DNA from 3 places in the Streptomyces sp. NPDC054841 genome. Region 1 is predicted to be linked to each of the others. Evidence: riboswitches for the same ligand, from Rfam matches in the RefSeq annotation. Region 1 holds a riboswitch; each other region holds the start of a gene.
The links. Region 1 has a riboswitch for cobalamin ahead of cobN (cobaltochelatase subunit CobN). Riboswitches for the same ligand answer to the same signal wherever they lie in the genome.

Region 1 (5,444 bases):
GGAGTCGATCAGCTGCAGCAGACCGGCGCCGTACGTGCCCGGACGGGAACCGAAGATACGGGTGGTGGCGCGGCGTTCGTCGCCGTGCTCGGCCAGGTCCGCCTGGGCGTGCGCCCGTACGTAGTTGACGTCGGCGGGCTCGTCGAGCGAGGCGGCAAGCCTTACGGCGTCGTCCAGCAGGCCGATGACGTGCGGGAACGCATCCCGGAAGAAGCCGGAGATACGCAGGGTGACGTCGATGCGCGGGCGGCCCAGCTCCTCGGCCGGGACGGGCTCCAGGCCGGTGACGCGGCGGGACGCCTCGTCCCAGACGGGGCGGATGCCGAGCAGCGCGAGGGCCTCGGCGACATCGTCGCCGGCGGTGCGCATCGCGCTCGTACCCCACAGGGACAGGCCGACGGAGGTGGGCCACTCGCCGTTGTCGGTGCGGTAGCGCGTGAGCAGCGACTCGGCGAGAGCCTGGCCGGTCTCCCAGGCGAGGCGGGACGGCACGGCCTTGGGGTCGACCGAGTAGAAGTTACGGCCGGTCGGCAGGACGTTGACGAGGCCGCGCAGCGGCGAACCGGAAGGTCCTGCCGGGACGAAGCCGCCGTTCAGCGCGTGGACGGCGTGGTCGAGCTCGTCGGTGGTGGCGGCGAGGCGCGGGACGACCTGGCGGGCGGCGAAGTCGAGGATGTCGGCGACGGCCTGTCCGTATCCCTCCGCCACGGAGGCGACGGCGGCCGGGTTCCATTCGGCCGCCTCCATCGCCTCGACCAGCGCGCGGGCCGCGGCCTCCGCCTCGTCGGCGGTGGTGCGGGTGGCGGCGGACTCGTCGAGGCCGAGGGCTTCACGCAGGCCGGGCAGGGCGGTCGTACCGCCCCAGATCTGCCGGGCGCGGAGGATGGACAGGACGAGATTGACGCGCTCGGGTCCGGTCGGCGCACCGCCGAGCACATGCAGACCGTCGCGGATCTGGGCGTCCTTGACCTCGCAGAGCCAGCCGTCGACATGGAGCAGGAAGTCGTCGAAGCCGTCGTCGTCGGGCCGGTCGTCCAGCCCCAGGTCGTGGTCGAGCTTCGCGGCCTGGATCAGGGTCCAGATCTGGGCGCGGATGGCCGGGAGCTTCGCCGGGTCCATCGAGGAGATCTGCGCGTACTCGTCGAGCAGCTGCTCCAGGCGCGCGATGTCGCCGTACGAGTCGGCGCGGGCCATCGGCGGGACGAGATGGTCGATGAGGGTGGCGTGCACGCGGCGCTTGGCCTGGGTGCCCTCACCCGGGTCGTTGACCAGGAACGGGTAGATGAGCGGCAGGTCGCCGAGCGCCGCGTCGGGGGCGCAGGCGGCGGACAGGCCCGCGTTCTTGCCGGGCAGCCACTCCAGGTTGCCGTGCTTGCCGAGGTGGATCATCGCGTCGGCGCCGAAACCTCCGTCGTCCGCGGAGGCCGCGATCCAGCGGTAGGCGGCGAGGTAGTGGTGCGAGGGCGGCAGATCGGGGTCGTGGTAGATCGCGATCGGGTTCTCGCCGAAGCCGCGCGGCGGCTGGATGACGACGAGGAGATTGCCGCGGCGCAGGGCGGCCAGCACGATGTCGCCCTCGGGATTGCGGGAGCGGTCCAGGAACATCTCGCCGGGCGCCGGGCCCCAGTGCTCCTCGACGTGCTCGCGCAGTTCCTGCGGCAGGGTCGCGTACCAGCGCTTGTAGTCGGCGGCCGGGATACGGACCGGATTGCGGGCGAGCTGCTCCTCGGTGAGCCAGTCCTGGTCGTGGCCGCCCGCCTCGATGAGCGCGTAGATCAGCTCGTCGCCGTCGCCGGACGCGAGGCCGGGGATCTCCTCCGTACCGAAGTCGTAGCCCTCCGCCTGGAGCCGGCGCAGCAGCGAGACCGCGGAGGCGGGGGTGTCGAGGCCGACGGCGTTGCCGATGCGGGAGTGCTTCGTCGGGTACGCGGACAGGACGAGGGCGAGCCGCTTCTCGGCGTTCGGGATGTGGCGCAGACGGGCGTGGCGTACGGCGATCCCGGCGACGCGGGCGGCGCGCTCGGGGTCGGGGACATAGGCCGGGAGGCCGTCCTCGTCGATCTCCTTGAAGGAGAACGGGACGGTGATGAGTCGGCCGTCGAACTCCGGGACCGCGACCTGGCTGGCGGCGTCCAACGGGGACAGGCCCTCGTCGTTCTCCTCCCAGCTGCTGCGCGACCCGGTCAGGCACAGCGCCTGCAGGACGGGCACGTCGAGCGCGGCGAGCGCGCCCGCGTCCCAGGACTCGTCGTCGCCACCGGCCTGTGCCTCGGCGGGCCTGGTGCCGCCGGCGGCGAGGACGGTCGTGACGATGGCGTCGGCGCCGCGGAGCTGTTCGAGGAGCTCCGGCTCGGGGGCGCGCAGCGATGCCACGTAGAGCGGGAGCGCCCGGCCGCCCGCGTCCTCGACGGCGTCGCAGAGGGCACCGACGAAGGCGGTGTTCCCGCTCATGTGGTGGGCCCGGTAGTAGAGCACGGCGATGGTGGGGCCGGTGGGGCCGCTGGTGCTCTTCGCCTCGCGGTCCAGGGGGCCCCAGGTGGGCGCCGGGGCCGGGGGCTCGAAGCCATGACCGGTGAGCAGGACCGTGTCCGACAGGAAACGGGCGAGCTGCTCCAGATTGTCCGGACCGCCGTGGGCGAGGTAGGCGTGCGCCTCGGCGGCGATCCCGATCGGGACGGTGGAGGCCTCCATCAGCTGGGCGTCGGGGGCCTGTTCGCCGGTGAGGACGACCACGGGCCGGTCCTGGGCCAGCAGCTGGTCCAGACCCTCCTGCCAGGCGCGGATACCGCCGAGGAGCCGTACGACGACGAGGTCGGTGCCGTCGAGGAGCGCCGGCAGCTCGTCGAGCGGGAGCCGGGAGGGATTGGCGAAGCGGTACGCCACCGGGCCGTCGTTGCCGTCGGCCGCGCGGGCGCTGAGCAGGTCGGTGTCAGAGGTCGACAGCAGCAGGATCGTCGCGTGCGTCATCGCGTGCGCAGGCCTTCCTCGGGGTGTCCGCGCCCCGGGTGGTCGTAGGACGGCGGGAGTTCCTGACTTGCCGGGTCCCGAGGGCCCGGCTCACAGTGGCGGGACCGCGCCGGATTCTCACCGGGCTTCCTCCCTAGGGCCCTGGGACCCCGTGCCGTTCTGCATAGTAGAGGCTGGCCCTTGCCGGCAGGGCGGCCACCTGGAATGACGTGGGTATGCTCGCCGCCATGCCGCCCACACCGCCAACACCCCCGGACCGGGACGAACCCCGCATTCGGGACCGGGGAGACGCATGCCCGGGCGCGCTGCGGCTCCACGCGGCGGACGACGGGCAGCTGGCCCGACTCCGGTTGCCCGCAGGCATCTTGACGGCACGTCAGGTCAAAGCCCTGGCCGATGCGGCGGAGCGGCTCGGCGACGGGGCGCTGAGCATCACCTCCCGAGGGAACGCGGAGCTGCGCGGCCTCGGCGAGGGGTGCGGTGCGCGGCTCGCGGGAGTGCTCCGGGAGGCCGGACTGTTGCCCTCGGACACGCACGAGCGGGTACGCAACGTGCTGGCCTCACCGCTCGCCGGACTCGACGGACTCGGGTACGGCGACGTCCAGTTGTGGGCGCGCGAACTGGACGCACTGCTGTGCGCGAGCGACTGGGCTGCCGGGCTGTCCGGGCGATTCCTGTTCGCCCTGGACGACGGGCGCGGGGATGTGGCGGGCCTCGGTGCGGATGTGACCTTGCTCGCAGAGCCGGGCGGCTCGGCGCTCGTACGCGTCGGGGGCCAGGCGTTTCGCGTCCGCGCTGCCGATGCCCCGCGCGCGGCCCTCGCCGCCGCGGAAGCCTTCCTCGCGGCGGCTGTCGCGGCAGGCACGGGGGCGTGGCGGGTGCGGGAGCTGCCCGGTGGGCAGGACATTGCCGTGGGGGCGTATCTGGAACGGGCGGGCGTTGCTGCGGAACCGTTCCCGGCCCCGCCCCTTCCCGGCTGTGTCGATGTGCGGCTCCGCCGCGTGGGGAGCAAGCCCCCGGACCCTCGTACGGCCTTCGGCCGTGAGGCGGAACCCCTGCCCGGGCTCGTGGAGAGTCCCCGCGGCTGGGCCCTCTCCGTCGCCGCCCCGCTCGGACGGCTCACCGTCGCACAGCTCCGCGCGCTGCTCCCCGCGCCCGCGGACGAAGTACGGCTCACGCCGTGGCGCGGAGTCGTCGTGCCCGGATTCGCCGACCGCGCGGCGGCCGAGGCGCGGCTCGCGCAGCTCGGCGAGGCCGGGCTGATCACCGGCGCCGACTCCCCCTGGTACGGCGTCGGCGCCTGCACCGGCCGGCCCGGATGCGCCAAGTCGCTGGCCGACGTACGGACCGACGCGACCCCCGGCCGGGGCGGCCTGCCCGTGTACTGGTCCGGCTGCGAGCGCCGGTGCGGACATCCGCACGGGGAGTACGTGGACGTCCTGGCCACGGCGGACGGCACGTACCGGGTGACCGTGCAGGGCGCCGATGTACCAGTCGACGGGCCGACCGGCGTACCGACAGACCAGGGACTGGCCGACGCCGTTGCGGCGGCCCGGACCGCGACTGTTCCCACGACCGTCACGAAGACCGTCACGAAGACCGTCCCCACGACCGTCACGAGATGAGCGAGAGCACAGTGTTCGACTACGAGAAGGACGGCGCGGAGATCTACCGCCAGTCCTTTGCCACGATCCGCGCCGAGGCCGATCTCGCCGCGCTGCCCGCCGACGTCAGCCAGGTCGCGGTGCGGATGATCCACGCCTGCGGCATGACCGACCTCGTCCGCGATCTCGCCTACTCGCCCGGCGTGGTGGCCCGCGCACGCGCGGCCCTGCGCGCCGGCGCGCCCATCCTCTGCGACGCCCAGATGGTCGCCAGCGGTGTCACCCGCAAGCGGCTGCCCGCGGACAACGACGTGATATGCACCCTCTCCGACCCGTCCGTGCCCGCGCTCGCCGCCGAACTCGGTACGACGCGCAGCGCGGCCGCGCTGGAGCTGTGGCGCGACCGCCTCGACGGCGCGGTCGTCGCCGTCGGCAACGCGCCCACCGCGCTCTTCCGGCTCCTGGAGATGATCGAGGAGGGCGCGCCCCGCCCGGCCGCCGTCATCGGCGTGCCGGTCGGTTTCATCGGCGCGGCCGAGTCCAAGGACGCGCTCGCCGTGCACGGTTCGGGCCTGGAGCACCTGGTGGTGCGCGGGCGGCGCGGCGGCAGCGCCATGGCCGCGGCAGCGATCAACGCGATAGCGAGTGAGGCGGAGTGAGCGACGTGACCGGGAAGCTCTACGGCGTCGGGCTGGGGCCCGGCGATCCGTCGTTGATGACCCTGCGCGCGGTGGAGGTCATCGCCGAGGCGGACGTCGTGGCGTACCACAGCGCCCGGCACGGCCGTTCCATCGCGCGCTCGATCGTGGCGAAGCACCTGCGCTCCGACCACATCGAAGAGCGGCTGATGTACCCGATCACGGTCGAGACCAC
Region 2 (5,319 bases), on a different contig from region 1:
GAGCCGCTGGTCGGCCACGCACTCCAGGTACTCGCGCATCGACTCGGTGTTCATGCCCGGCAGGCCGTCACCGCACAGATCGCGGCCGAACTGCAGCTCCGCCTCGACGGCCTCCCGCAGCATGTCGGTGACCTGCTGCTGGAGTTCGTCGTCGAAGAGCTCCGGCTCCTCCTTGCGGACCGTGTCCACGACCTCGAAGGCGAAGTTCATGTGCATCGTCTCGTCGCGGAAGACCCAGTTCGTCCCGGTCGCCAGGCCGTGCAGCAGGCCCCGGGAGCGGAACCAGTACACGTACGCGAAGGCGCCGTAGAAGAACAGCCCCTCGATGCAGGCCGCGAAGCAGATCAGGTTCAGCAGGAAGCGGCGGCGGTCGGCCTTCGTCTCCAGCCGCTCGATCTTCTCCACCCCCCCTTCCCCATCGAGGGCGGCCATCCACTTGAAGCAGAACTGGGCCTTCTCGCGGATCGAGGGGATGTTCTCGACCGCGTCGAAGGCGGCGGCGCGGTCCTCCGGATTCGGGAGGTAGGTGTCCAGCAGCGTCAGATAGAACTGGACGTGCACGGCCTCCTCGAAGAGCTGCCGCGACAGGTACAGGCGCGCCTCGGGGGAGTTGATGTGCTTGTAGAGCGTCAGCACCAGGTTGTTCGCGACGATCGAGTCGCCGGTCGCGAAGAAGGCGACCAGACGGCCGATCAGATGCTGCTCACCGGGGGAGAGCTTGGCGAGGTCGGCGACGTCGGAGTGGAGGTCGACCTCCTCCACGGTCCACGTGTTCTTGATCGCGTCCCGGTAGCGCTCGTAGAAGTCCGGGTAACGCATGGGGCGGAGAGTCAGTTCGAAGCCCGGGTCGAGAAGATTCTTCTCGGCCTTGCTGTCGTTCGCGGTGGTCATTACTGGCAGGCCTCGCAGGACTCGGGGTTCTCAAGGGAGCAGGCGATCGCGTCGGCGTCGGGGGCCGCCTGCTGTACGGGGATGGGTGCGGCGGCGGCCGCGGTGCCGGACGCGGCGCGGGCGATCCGGGTCGCCGGGCGGGAGCGCAGGTAGTACGTCGTCTTCAGGCCCTGCTTCCAGGCGTACGCGTACATCGAGGAGAGCTTGCCGATGGTCGGCGTCTCCATGAAGAGGTTCAGCGACTGCGACTGGTCCAGGAACGGCGTGCGGGCGGCGGCCATGTCGATGAGGCCGCGCTGCGGGATCTCCCACGCCGTGCGGTACAGCTCGCGCACATCCGCCGGGATCCAGTTCAGGCCCTGCACCGAGCCGCTGGAGTCGCGCAGCGCCTCACGGGTCTGCGCGTCCCACACGCCCAGCTTCTTCAGGTCGTCCACCAGGTAGGAGTTGACCTGCAGGAACTCGCCGGACAGCGTCTCGCGCTTGAAGAGGTTGGAGACCTGCGGCTCGATGCACTCGTACACGCCCGCGATCGAGGCGATGGTCGCGGTCGGCGCGATGGCGAGGAGGAGCGAGTTGCGCATCCCGGTCGCGGCGATCCGGGCGCGCAGCGCCGCCCAGCGCTCGGGCCAGTTGAGCTCCACGGCAGCGCCGTAGTGATCGGGGTGCAGAACGCCGCGCGCCGCGCGGGTCTGCTCCCAGGCGGGCAGCGGGCCGCTGCGCTCGGCGAGGTCGCAGGACGCCTCGTACGCCGCCAGCATGATCCGCTCGGCGATCCGCGTCGAAAGGGCCCGGGCCTCGGCCGAGTCGAACGGCATCCGCAGCTTGAAGAAGACGTCCTGGAGACCCATCGCGCCCAGGCCCACCGGGCGCCACTTGGCGTTGGAGCGGCCGGCCTGCTCGGTCGGGTAGAAGTTGATGTCGACGACCCGGTCGAGGAAGGTCACGGCCGTACGGACGGTCTCGTCCAGCCGCTCCCAGGCGATCTCCGCGCCGTCGGCTCCCTCTTCGACGAAGGCGCCGAGGTTGACCGAACCGAGGTTGCAGACCGCCGTCTCGCCGTCGTTCGTGACCTCGATGATCTCGGTGCACAGGTTGGAGGAGTGGACGACCGTGCCGGGCTCGGCGGTCTGGTTCGCGGTCCGGTTCGAGGCGTCCTTGAACGTCATCCAGCCGTTGCCGGTCTGGGCGAGGGTGCGCATCATGCGGCCGTAGAGGTCACGGGCCGGGATCGTCTTGCGCGCGAGCCCGGCGGCCTCCGCCTTGCGGTAGGCGGCGTCGAAGTCGTCGCCCCAGAGGTCGACCAGTTCGGGCACGTCGGCCGGTGAGAACAGCGACCACTCGGCGTCCGCGTTCACCCGGCGCATGAACTCGTCGGGGATCCAGTGCGCCAGGTTGAGGTTGTGCGTACGGCGCGCCTCCTCGCCCGTGTTGTCGCGCAGCTCCAGGAACTCCTCGATGTCCGCGTGCCAGGTCTCCAGGTAGACGCAGGCCGCGCCCTTGCGGCGGCCGCCCTGGTTCACGGCGGCGACCGAGGAGTCCAGCGTCCGCAGGAACGGCACGATGCCGTTGGAGTGGCCGTTGGTGCCGCGGATCAGCGAACCGCGGGAGCGGATGCGGGAGTAGGAGAGGCCGATGCCGCCCGCGTGCTTCGACAGCCTCGCGACCTGGTGGTAGCGGTCGTAGATGGAGTCCAGCTCGTCCAGCGGGGAGTCCAGCAGATAGCAGGACGACATCTGGGGGTGGCGCGTGCCGGAGTTGAAGAGGGTGGGGGAGGACGGCAGGTAGTCCAGCCGGCTCATCATCCCGTACAGCGAGGCGACTTCGTCGAGGGCCCGGACCGAGTCGTCCTCCGCCAGGCCGGCGGCTACGCGCAGCATGAACTGCTGCGGCGTCTCGATGACCTTGCGGGTGATCGGGTGCCGGAGGAGATAGCGGCTGTAGAGGGTGCGCAGGCCGAAGTAGCCGAAGCGGTCGTCGCCGGCGGGGTCGATGAGCGTGTCGAGGCGCCCGGCGTGGGTCTGTACGAACGCGGCTGTGCGGTCCGCGATCAGGCCCTCGCGGTGGCCGACGGCGACCGAGCCGGAGAAGGCGGCCGCCCCCTGTGAGGCCGCCTCCTCCGCGATGGTGAGGGTGAGCAGCCGGGCCGCGAGCCGTGAGTAGGCCGGGTCCTCCGAGATCAGGCCGGCGGCCGCTTCGGTGGCCAGCTCGCGCAGTTCGGCCTCGTCCGAGCCCGCGTGACGGCCCCGGAGCGCGGCGGCGGCGACGCGGCCCGGGTCGGTGTCGGGGAGATCGGCGGTGAGGTCGGTAAGGGTCCGCAGCAGCGCGGTACCTGGCCCGTCGGTGAGCTTCGTTGAAGCAGGATCGGGCGGCGCGATGGTCACGGGGTGCTCTCCCTCGCTCGGCTGGGGGCCGGCGGGGCGCAGGGGCACGGGCGCACGCGTCTGAGAGCCGGTGCGCCGCGTCCACCGGCCTGTTCCGCGAGGCCCGGACGTGTCGGCACCCGGGCCGGACGGACCGGGTGCGTTGCCGACAGGTCCTCGGACTCGTGGGTATGCAAAGGAGCGAATGCAGACCAACTCACCGTTGCGGGACAGTTCCGGATTTCCACCGGATTCCCCTGCTGCGGCAACGGAGTCGAGCATACATGTAGGGGCGGGTCGATGCTGCGCCCCCCACATGTTGTGTCGCGGTGGCGTGGCTCACCCCTCAGAGCTCAAGTGCGTACGTCAGCAGGGGATTGCGGCCGGCCGCCGGTTTCCAGTCCCGCTCCGGGGTTCGTACGAAGCCCAGACGCTCATAGATGCGGTGGGCGCCACGCATCCGCTGCTGGGTCGACAGCACCAGCCGGCGGCACCCCTCGAGGGCCCGGGCCCGCTCGATGCACGCTTTGACGAGAGCCTCGCCCACACCACGCCCCCGGGCCTCGGCGGCGACGGCCAGCATCCGGAACTCGGCCTCGCCGTCCCCCGCGACATCGGCGTACGGCCTCCCGCCCGCCGTGAACGCCACGCCGCCGAGCGGGCGCCCCGAGCCGTCGACGGCGACCAGCACCTCGGACTGCGCGGCGCGTCCGGACACATCCCGCAGCACGGCGAGATAAGGATCCTGCTCCCCTAAGTCCAGCAGGCCGTCCCCGAGATACGCCTGTGCGGTGAGTTCGCCGAGGACGTCGTGCTCCTGCGGCTCCAGCGGTCTGATGATCACATCCATCCCGGCAGTCTGCCGCAGGCGGGCCAGGTGATTCCGCTTCCGCAGGTCACGGGTTTCCAGGGGCCGCCGGTGGTGCGGGGCCGGGGCGGAGGCCGCGCAGCGTCACCGGAACCGTGATCACGATTACCTTGAGTTCCCCGGAGCTTCCCATTCATTTTCCCTCCGTTCGGCCTTCACCTCGCCTTGCATACAGGCCCTACACAACCCGCGAGCGTCAGGTGCGCTCGGGGAGGGCTTTTCCGCCACACGTGCAGAGCACATGGACGGACGACGAGAGGGGGTGGTTTCGACGGTTCGGCCACGGTTCTTGTACGTGATGCGCGTATCGCCGCAGAGACCTGAGGAGGAGAAGCCGGTCGGGTGGCGGCTGATCGGGGCGAACAACCGCGAACTGGGACGCAGCGCCGAAGCGTTCGCCGGCCCGGAGGAATGCGCTGCCGCGATGATCGAACTGCGTGAGAAGGTCGCCGAGGCCCGTGTGCTGCTCTCCATGCCGGACACGGCGGGCAGCTGGACATGGCGCCTCGAGCTCGACGGGCGGGCCGTCGCGGTCGCGGGCAGGCCCTATCTGCGCCAGCGCGAGTGCCAGTACAACCTCAGCCAGTTCCTGGCGGCCGTTCCCGTGGCCCGGCTGGCCGAGGGGATGCCCAGCAGGCCCCGGCTGCGCGGAGTGCCGTTGCGCGGCGCCGCGGAACCGGCGTCCACATGTGCGGAGCAGGACGACGACGGCCACGGCTTCGCGTCCAACGCCCTTGCGCGCGCCGCCATCAGGGCCGGGGCGGGTGCCCGATGACGGTCGTCATGCCGGGGCTCACCGGCCCGTCCGAGCCCGCACCGGACCCCGCGGACGCGGCGGACACGCCCCGCGCCCTGCGCGGCGGGGGAGAGCTCGGGGACCGGCTGTTCCGGGGAGGTGCCCGCGGCAGCGGTGCCGTCGTGCTGGCCATCATGCTGCTGGTCGGCGTCTTCCTCACCTACCGCGCCAACCAGGCGCTCGGCGTCGCCGGATTCTCCCGTCTCCGTCAGCCCGGCGGCGCGCTCTCCGGCGGCCAGCAGCAGCGTCTGTGCATCGCGCGCTCCCTGGCCGTACGCCCCAAGGTGCTGCTGATGGACGAGCCCTGCTCGGCCCTGGACCCCACCTCCACGCGCCGTATCGAGGAGACCATCAGGGAACTGGCCCACGAGGTGACGATCGTGATCGTCACCCACAACATG
Region 3 (5,444 bases), on a different contig from region 1:
CCGAGCGGCTGGTCGTCGCGGACGAAGGACCAGGCGAGCATGGTGACCGGGCCGGTGAGCATGCCCTTGACCGGTCGGTCGGTGAGCGACTGCGCGAAGCGGGTCCAGCGCAGGGTCATCGGTCCGGGGCGGGAGATGTCGCCGGCGAGGATCGGCGGGCGGACGCAGCGGGTGCCGTACGACTGGACCCAGCCGTGCCGGGTGGCGAGATATCCCGTGAGCCGCTCGGCGAAGTACTGCACCATGTCGTTGCGTTCGGGCTCACCGTGCACCAGGACGTCGATTCCGGCCTCCTCCTGGAAGGAGATGACCTCGCGGATCTCGGCCTCGATGCGCTCCTCGTAGCCGGCGGTGTCGATACGCCCGGCGCGCAGATCGGCACGGGCGGTGCGCAGTTCGCCGGTCTGCGGGAACGATCCGATGGTGGTCGTCGGCAGCAACGGCAGCGCGAGGTGGGCGCGCTGGGCGGCGGCCCGCTCCGGGTACGGCTGCGCGCGGCGGCCGTCCGCGTCGGTGACAGCTGCCGCCCGGGCGCGCACCGCCGGGTCACGGGTGATCGCCGAACCCGCACGGGAGGCCAGATCGGCCCGGTTCGCGGCCAGCTCCGCCGCGATCGTGTCCGTGCCCTGCGCGAGGCCGCGGGCCAGGGTGACGATCTCGGCGGTCTTCTGGCGGGCGAAGGCGAGCCAGCGGGCGATCTGTGGATCGATGTCGTGCTCGACGGTGCTGTCCAGCGGGACATGCAGAAGCGAGCAGGAGGCGGACACATCGACCCGGTCGGCGAGACCGAGCAGGGTGCCGAGGGTGGCGAGCGACGCCGAGAGGTCGTTGATCCATACGTTGCGGCCGTCGACGACGCCGGCGACCAGGCGCTTGCCGGGCAGCCCGCCGGCCGCGGCGAGTTCGTCGAGGTTCGCGGCGGCCGGGCCGGTGAAATCGAGGGCGAGACCGTCGACGGGAGCCTTGGCCAGGACCGGCAGCGCTTCGCCGAGCCGGTCGAAGTAGGAGGCGACCAGCAGCCTGGGCCGGTCGCTGAGGCCGCCGAGGCCGCGGTAGGCGCGGGCGGCGGCGTTCAGCTCGGCGGGCGTGCGGTCCTGTACGAGGGCGGGCTCGTCCAGCTGCACCCACTCGGCCCCGGCGGCCCGCAGTTCGGCGAGTACCTCGGCGTACACCGGCAGCAGCCGGTCCAGCAGCGTCAGCGGCTCGAAGCCGTCGTCGACACCAGGAGCGGGCTTGGCCAGCAGCAGATACGTGACCGGGCCGACGAGCACGGGGCGCGCGCGGTGGCCGAGTGCGAGCGCCTCCTCGAGTTCGGCGACCTGCCTGGCCGGATCGGCGGAGAAGACGGTGCCGGGTCCGAGCTCGGGGACCAGGTAGTGGTAGTTGGTGTCGAACCACTTGGTCATCTCCAGCGGCGCCACGTCCTGGGTGCCGCGTGCCATCGCGAAATAGCCGTCCAGGGCGTCTGCCTCGACGGCGGCACGGTGGCGGGCGGGGATCGCGCCGACCATCACGCTGGTGTCCAGGACGTGGTCGTAGTACGAGAAGTCACCGGTCGGCACCTCATGGACACCGGCCTCCGCGAGCTGCCGCCAGTGGGTGCGGCGCAGGCCGGCGGCGGTGTCCCGGAGGGCGTCCGCGGTGACGCGGCCCTTCCAGTAGCCCTCGATCGCCTTCTTCAGTTCCCGGTTCCGGCCCTGCCGGGGGTAGCCGTACACGGTGGCCCGTGCTCCCGTGGCTGCGGACTTGCTGGTCACGGAACTCTCCTTCGCGAGCGTGTCTCCGATACGACCCCGGGAACGGATCGAGGGCGCGAAGGAACGGCGACCGGGCGGCCGGATGTTGCCCGTGTCCGCCTGGTGTGTGCGCCGACCCGCCCTCGAGGTCACCGGGATCTCCGCACGCGTACGTCGCGTGCGGGCAACGGGCAGGTCTTCGGACTCGCGGGCACGTCGCCGGTTTCCCGGCGGACACCTACTGGCCGTCGCTTCCCAGACCCGGCCGGGCCCAGTGCGTATGACGGCGGTCGTTCCCGCTCACCGCTGCGGGGCAGTCCCGGATTCCCACCGGGTTCCCTCTTACGACACTCCTGTCCAACTGACAGGGCGTACCAGCTGCACGGTCAGCGTAGGGGGTACGTGGGTTCGCGGACACCACTGTTCACATTCCGGAAGGAATGTGCGGGTGCGGGCGGCCTGCATGCAGCAGACCGGCCGTCTTGCCGGCGGCCCCGGCCCAGGGGTTGACCGGGGCCGCCGGGGGGCAGCCAAGGGGAGAGGCTGCCCTAACAGAACACCGTGGGGCCGACGAGGAGGAGTGTCGTCCGCAGTGCCACCTGAAGTAAATATATTTACTGCCAAGTACGCAAGGGCATGAAAAAATTCATGCACCTCTGGGTGTGAAAGTCCCCCCTGCAAGACCGTCGCCCGGCCCCGCCCGCGTCAGTACTCCAGGAAGAAATCGTGCTGCTCAGCGGCCTGCTCGTACTGCTCAAGACGCATCTGCGTACGCTCGGGATCGGCATCGGCCATGGCCTGGAGGATGGCCGCCGACAGCACCCCCGGCGCCGCGTACGAGTCGAAGACCAGACGCGATCCGGTGGCGGCCGTGAACGCCACGTCGGCCTCGTCGACCAGCGGCCCCATCGTCAGGTCCGTGATCAGTGCGGTGCGCAGGCCCGCACTGCTTGCGGCCCGCATCGCCGCCAGTGTCTCCTTGGCGTGCCGCGGCATCGCGAACGCCAGCACCCATGTGCCGCCCGCCTCCCGGGACTGCAGCAGCGCGTCGTAGGCCACGCTCCCCCCGCGCGAGACCAGACGCACGTCCGGATGGATCCGCCTCGCCCCGTACGCGAAGTACTCCGCGAGCGAAGAGGAGATCCGCAGGCCGAGAATCGTCAGCGGGACCGACCGGGCGAGCTCCCGGCCGATGTCGAGCACCTTGCCCGTGTCGGCGAACACACGGCGCAGGCCCTCCAGATTGCCGATCTCGGCGTCGACGGCCGCCTGCAGTTCGTTGCGGCGGTCCTCCCCCGTGTCCACCGAGCCGGCGACCGCGCTCAGCGCGATGGGCTGCAGCGCCTCCCGCAGCGCCGGGAACCCGCTGAACCCCACCGACGAGGCGAAGCGCGTCACCGACGGCTGACTCACCCCCACCCGGTCCGCGAGATCCGTGATCGACAAGAAGGCGGCCTCGGTGAGGTGGTCGATGATGTACTGCGCGATCCGCCGCTGCGCGGGAGACAGCCGGTGCCCGCCGAACAGAGCGCGGACCCTCTCCACAGGCGTCGGCTCCGCATCGGGAGACTGCCTTCCCGGCGTGATAGCAGACGCCTGCGCGCGCGCATGCTGCCCTGATGGCACGGTGTGCCTCCTTCGCGTCCCACTTGGGTTCAACATAGCTCACGCACCGTGGTCGCCCACGGGAACCGTCGGCCACTGTCCGGCTGGTGGGACAGCCCCGTACGCGGCTGCCGACTGCGGCCGCCGTACGGCGAGTTCGGGGACGGCTGAGCGGGAGAACCGGCCGTCGTACGGGAAGGCCCCGACCCGGTCGGCACGTGCGGGAGCTTTCCGGGGGCGGGGCCTTCCCTGAGGCGGGACGCGCTCAGCGTATGGGGCCGATGTCCGGGCCGCCGCGCGCGGAGGCCCGAGAGCGGCGGAGGCCGCCGACGCGGCGCTCGGCCACGGCCGCCATGGCCAGACCGAGCAGCAGCGCCACGACGCCGACGATGACGTTGCTGACGATGCTGCGGGTCGTCGCGACGTTACCGGCGACGACCCAGGGGGAGATGATCGTCCAGGCTCCGATGGCTATGGCGCACCAGGCCTGGGAGTGGGTCCGCTCGTAGGCCGAGCCGAACCCGCCCATGCACAGGGCATAGGCGACACCGGTGATCAGGTTGCACACGGCCAGCGTGGTGAGGCCGTTGAACCCGGCGATCCACGGAGAGGCCGCCAGGTACAGGCCCGTGAGGAGGGCCAGTGTCTCTATCGCCTGCGCGCGAGGCGTCGAGGTCGCCCGTTCGAAACGTGCGCGCATCTCGGCCAGGTCGGGGTGCTGCTCGATGCTGGGGTGGGTGGTCATGGCGGGCCGCCTCCTTCGGAAGCGTGAAATCGGCCGTTCACCTGCAATGAAACGCTTTCTGCGCAGTTCCGGTCAACGCGGCCGGGACAACTCGTGGGGACGGATACGGACCGTGTCCGGGCGGCAGCGGCACGGTCATACGACGGTGACGGGAGCGATCAGCCCATCGGCCGACTCCGGCGGGACGGGGGTGGCCTGAGTGCTGATCAGGTCCCCCTGGGACAGGGCTCCGGTGCCGGAGAGGTCGATGTGGACCCGCAGTCCGTAGGAGGCGCCGGGGTCGAGGTCCGGCACCCTGACGGTGAAGGGCACGCGGCCCCCCGGAGTCAGCTCGACGTCCGTCTGGACCTGTGCGCCGACCACCGTGGAAGGACCATCGGCAAAGGAGACGTCCCGGACCTCGACGAGGACCCGGGCCGCCAGGGTCCTCGGACTGTCGGCGGGGAGGGTCACGAAGCCCGCGACGGTGTCCGTCATCGCGGCCTGCCCGCCGGCAACCGTGCGGGGGCCCGCTCCGGGTCGCGCTCGTCGAGCCGCGCCAGGAGCGCGGCGACCTCCGCGGTGATCGGCAGCCCGGTCCGCTCCTCCACGAACAGCCGCCGGCCCGCGGGGCCGGCCTCGAAGAACACGTACTGCCCGGCGGGGCGCCGGGCGGCGGTCTTCTTCGTGCGGCGGGTGCGCCCCGACGGGCCGGCGTTCATGCGTCTCCTCGGTGCAGGGGATGGAACGTGCTCGGACGGGGACTTCGTCACCTCCATGCGTTCCACCCCCTGCCGCTCGGCGGAGATAGGACTTACTCGTCCAGTCTAGGCGTCGGGGGTGGCGTACACGCGCTCTCCCCCGACGTAGGTCAGCGCGACCTTGGCCTCCGCGATGGCCTCGGGCGGCCCCGCGCACGGGTCCCGGTCCAGGACGATCAGGTCGGCGAGGGCTCCGGTCCGGACGCTGCCGGTGTCGTCGAGGTGGTTCACGTACGCCGAGCCCGCGGTGTACGCCGTGAGCGCGGTGGTCAGGTCGATCCGTTCGTCGGGCAGGAACACCGGGCTCCGCTCCCCCGGCAGGACGCGGTTGACCGCGACGTGGATGCCCTCGATCGGGTCCGGGCTGCTGACCGGCCAGTCGCTGCCCGCGGCGAGGGTCGCACCCGCGCGCAGCAGTGCGCCGAACGGGTACTGCCATGCCGCCCGTTCGGGTCCGAGGAAGGGGATGGTGAGCTCGTCCATCTGCGGTTCGTGCGCGGCCCACAGCGGCTGCATGTTGGCCGTGGCGCCGAGCTGCCGGAAGCGGGGGACGTCGTCGGGGTGGACGACCTGCAGATGAGCCAGGTGCGGGCGGGTGTCGGTCGGGCCGTTGGCGGC

Region 2: linked by a shared signal. The riboswitch ahead of ACWGI8_RS37925 (ribonucleoside-diphosphate reductase subunit alpha) and the one ahead of cobN (cobaltochelatase subunit CobN) in region 1 are both predicted to bind cobalamin.
Region 3: linked by a shared signal. The riboswitch ahead of metE (5-methyltetrahydropteroyltriglutamate--homocysteine S-methyltransferase) and the one ahead of cobN (cobaltochelatase subunit CobN) in region 1 are both predicted to bind cobalamin.

Annotation. Positions count from the first base shown of each region.
Region 1 is NZ_JBSGZO010000123.1:3,657-9,100, forward strand. Features, by position in the region: gene cobN (cobaltochelatase subunit CobN) at 1-2,967, opposite strand, end outside; cobalamin riboswitch at 3,005-3,138, opposite strand; gene ACWGI8_RS18400 (cobalamin biosynthesis protein CobG) at 3,183-4,592, shown strand; gene ACWGI8_RS18405 (precorrin-8X methylmutase) at 4,589-5,230, shown strand; gene ACWGI8_RS18410 (precorrin-2 C(20)-methyltransferase) at 5,236-5,444, shown strand, end outside.
Region 2 is NZ_JBSGZO010000507.1:260-5,578, reverse strand. Features, by position in the region: gene ACWGI8_RS37930 (ribonucleotide-diphosphate reductase subunit beta) at 1-891, opposite strand, end outside; gene ACWGI8_RS37925 (ribonucleoside-diphosphate reductase subunit alpha) at 891-3,275, opposite strand; cobalamin riboswitch at 3,406-3,548, opposite strand; gene ACWGI8_RS37920 (GNAT family N-acetyltransferase) at 3,601-4,104, opposite strand; gene ACWGI8_RS37915 (hypothetical protein) at 4,418-4,897, shown strand; partial or broken gene ACWGI8_RS37910 (phosphate ABC transporter ATP-binding protein) at 5,119-5,319, shown strand, end outside.
Region 3 is NZ_JBSGZO010000436.1:760-6,203, forward strand. Features, by position in the region: gene metE (5-methyltetrahydropteroyltriglutamate--homocysteine S-methyltransferase) at 1-1,757, opposite strand, end outside; cobalamin riboswitch at 1,910-2,130, opposite strand; gene ACWGI8_RS35780 (MurR/RpiR family transcriptional regulator) at 2,442-3,362, opposite strand; gene ACWGI8_RS35785 (SPW repeat protein) at 3,607-4,086, opposite strand; gene ACWGI8_RS35790 (YbaY family lipoprotein) at 4,222-4,563, opposite strand; gene ACWGI8_RS35795 (hypothetical protein) at 4,560-4,787, opposite strand; partial or broken gene ACWGI8_RS35800 (amidohydrolase) at 4,893-5,444, opposite strand, start outside.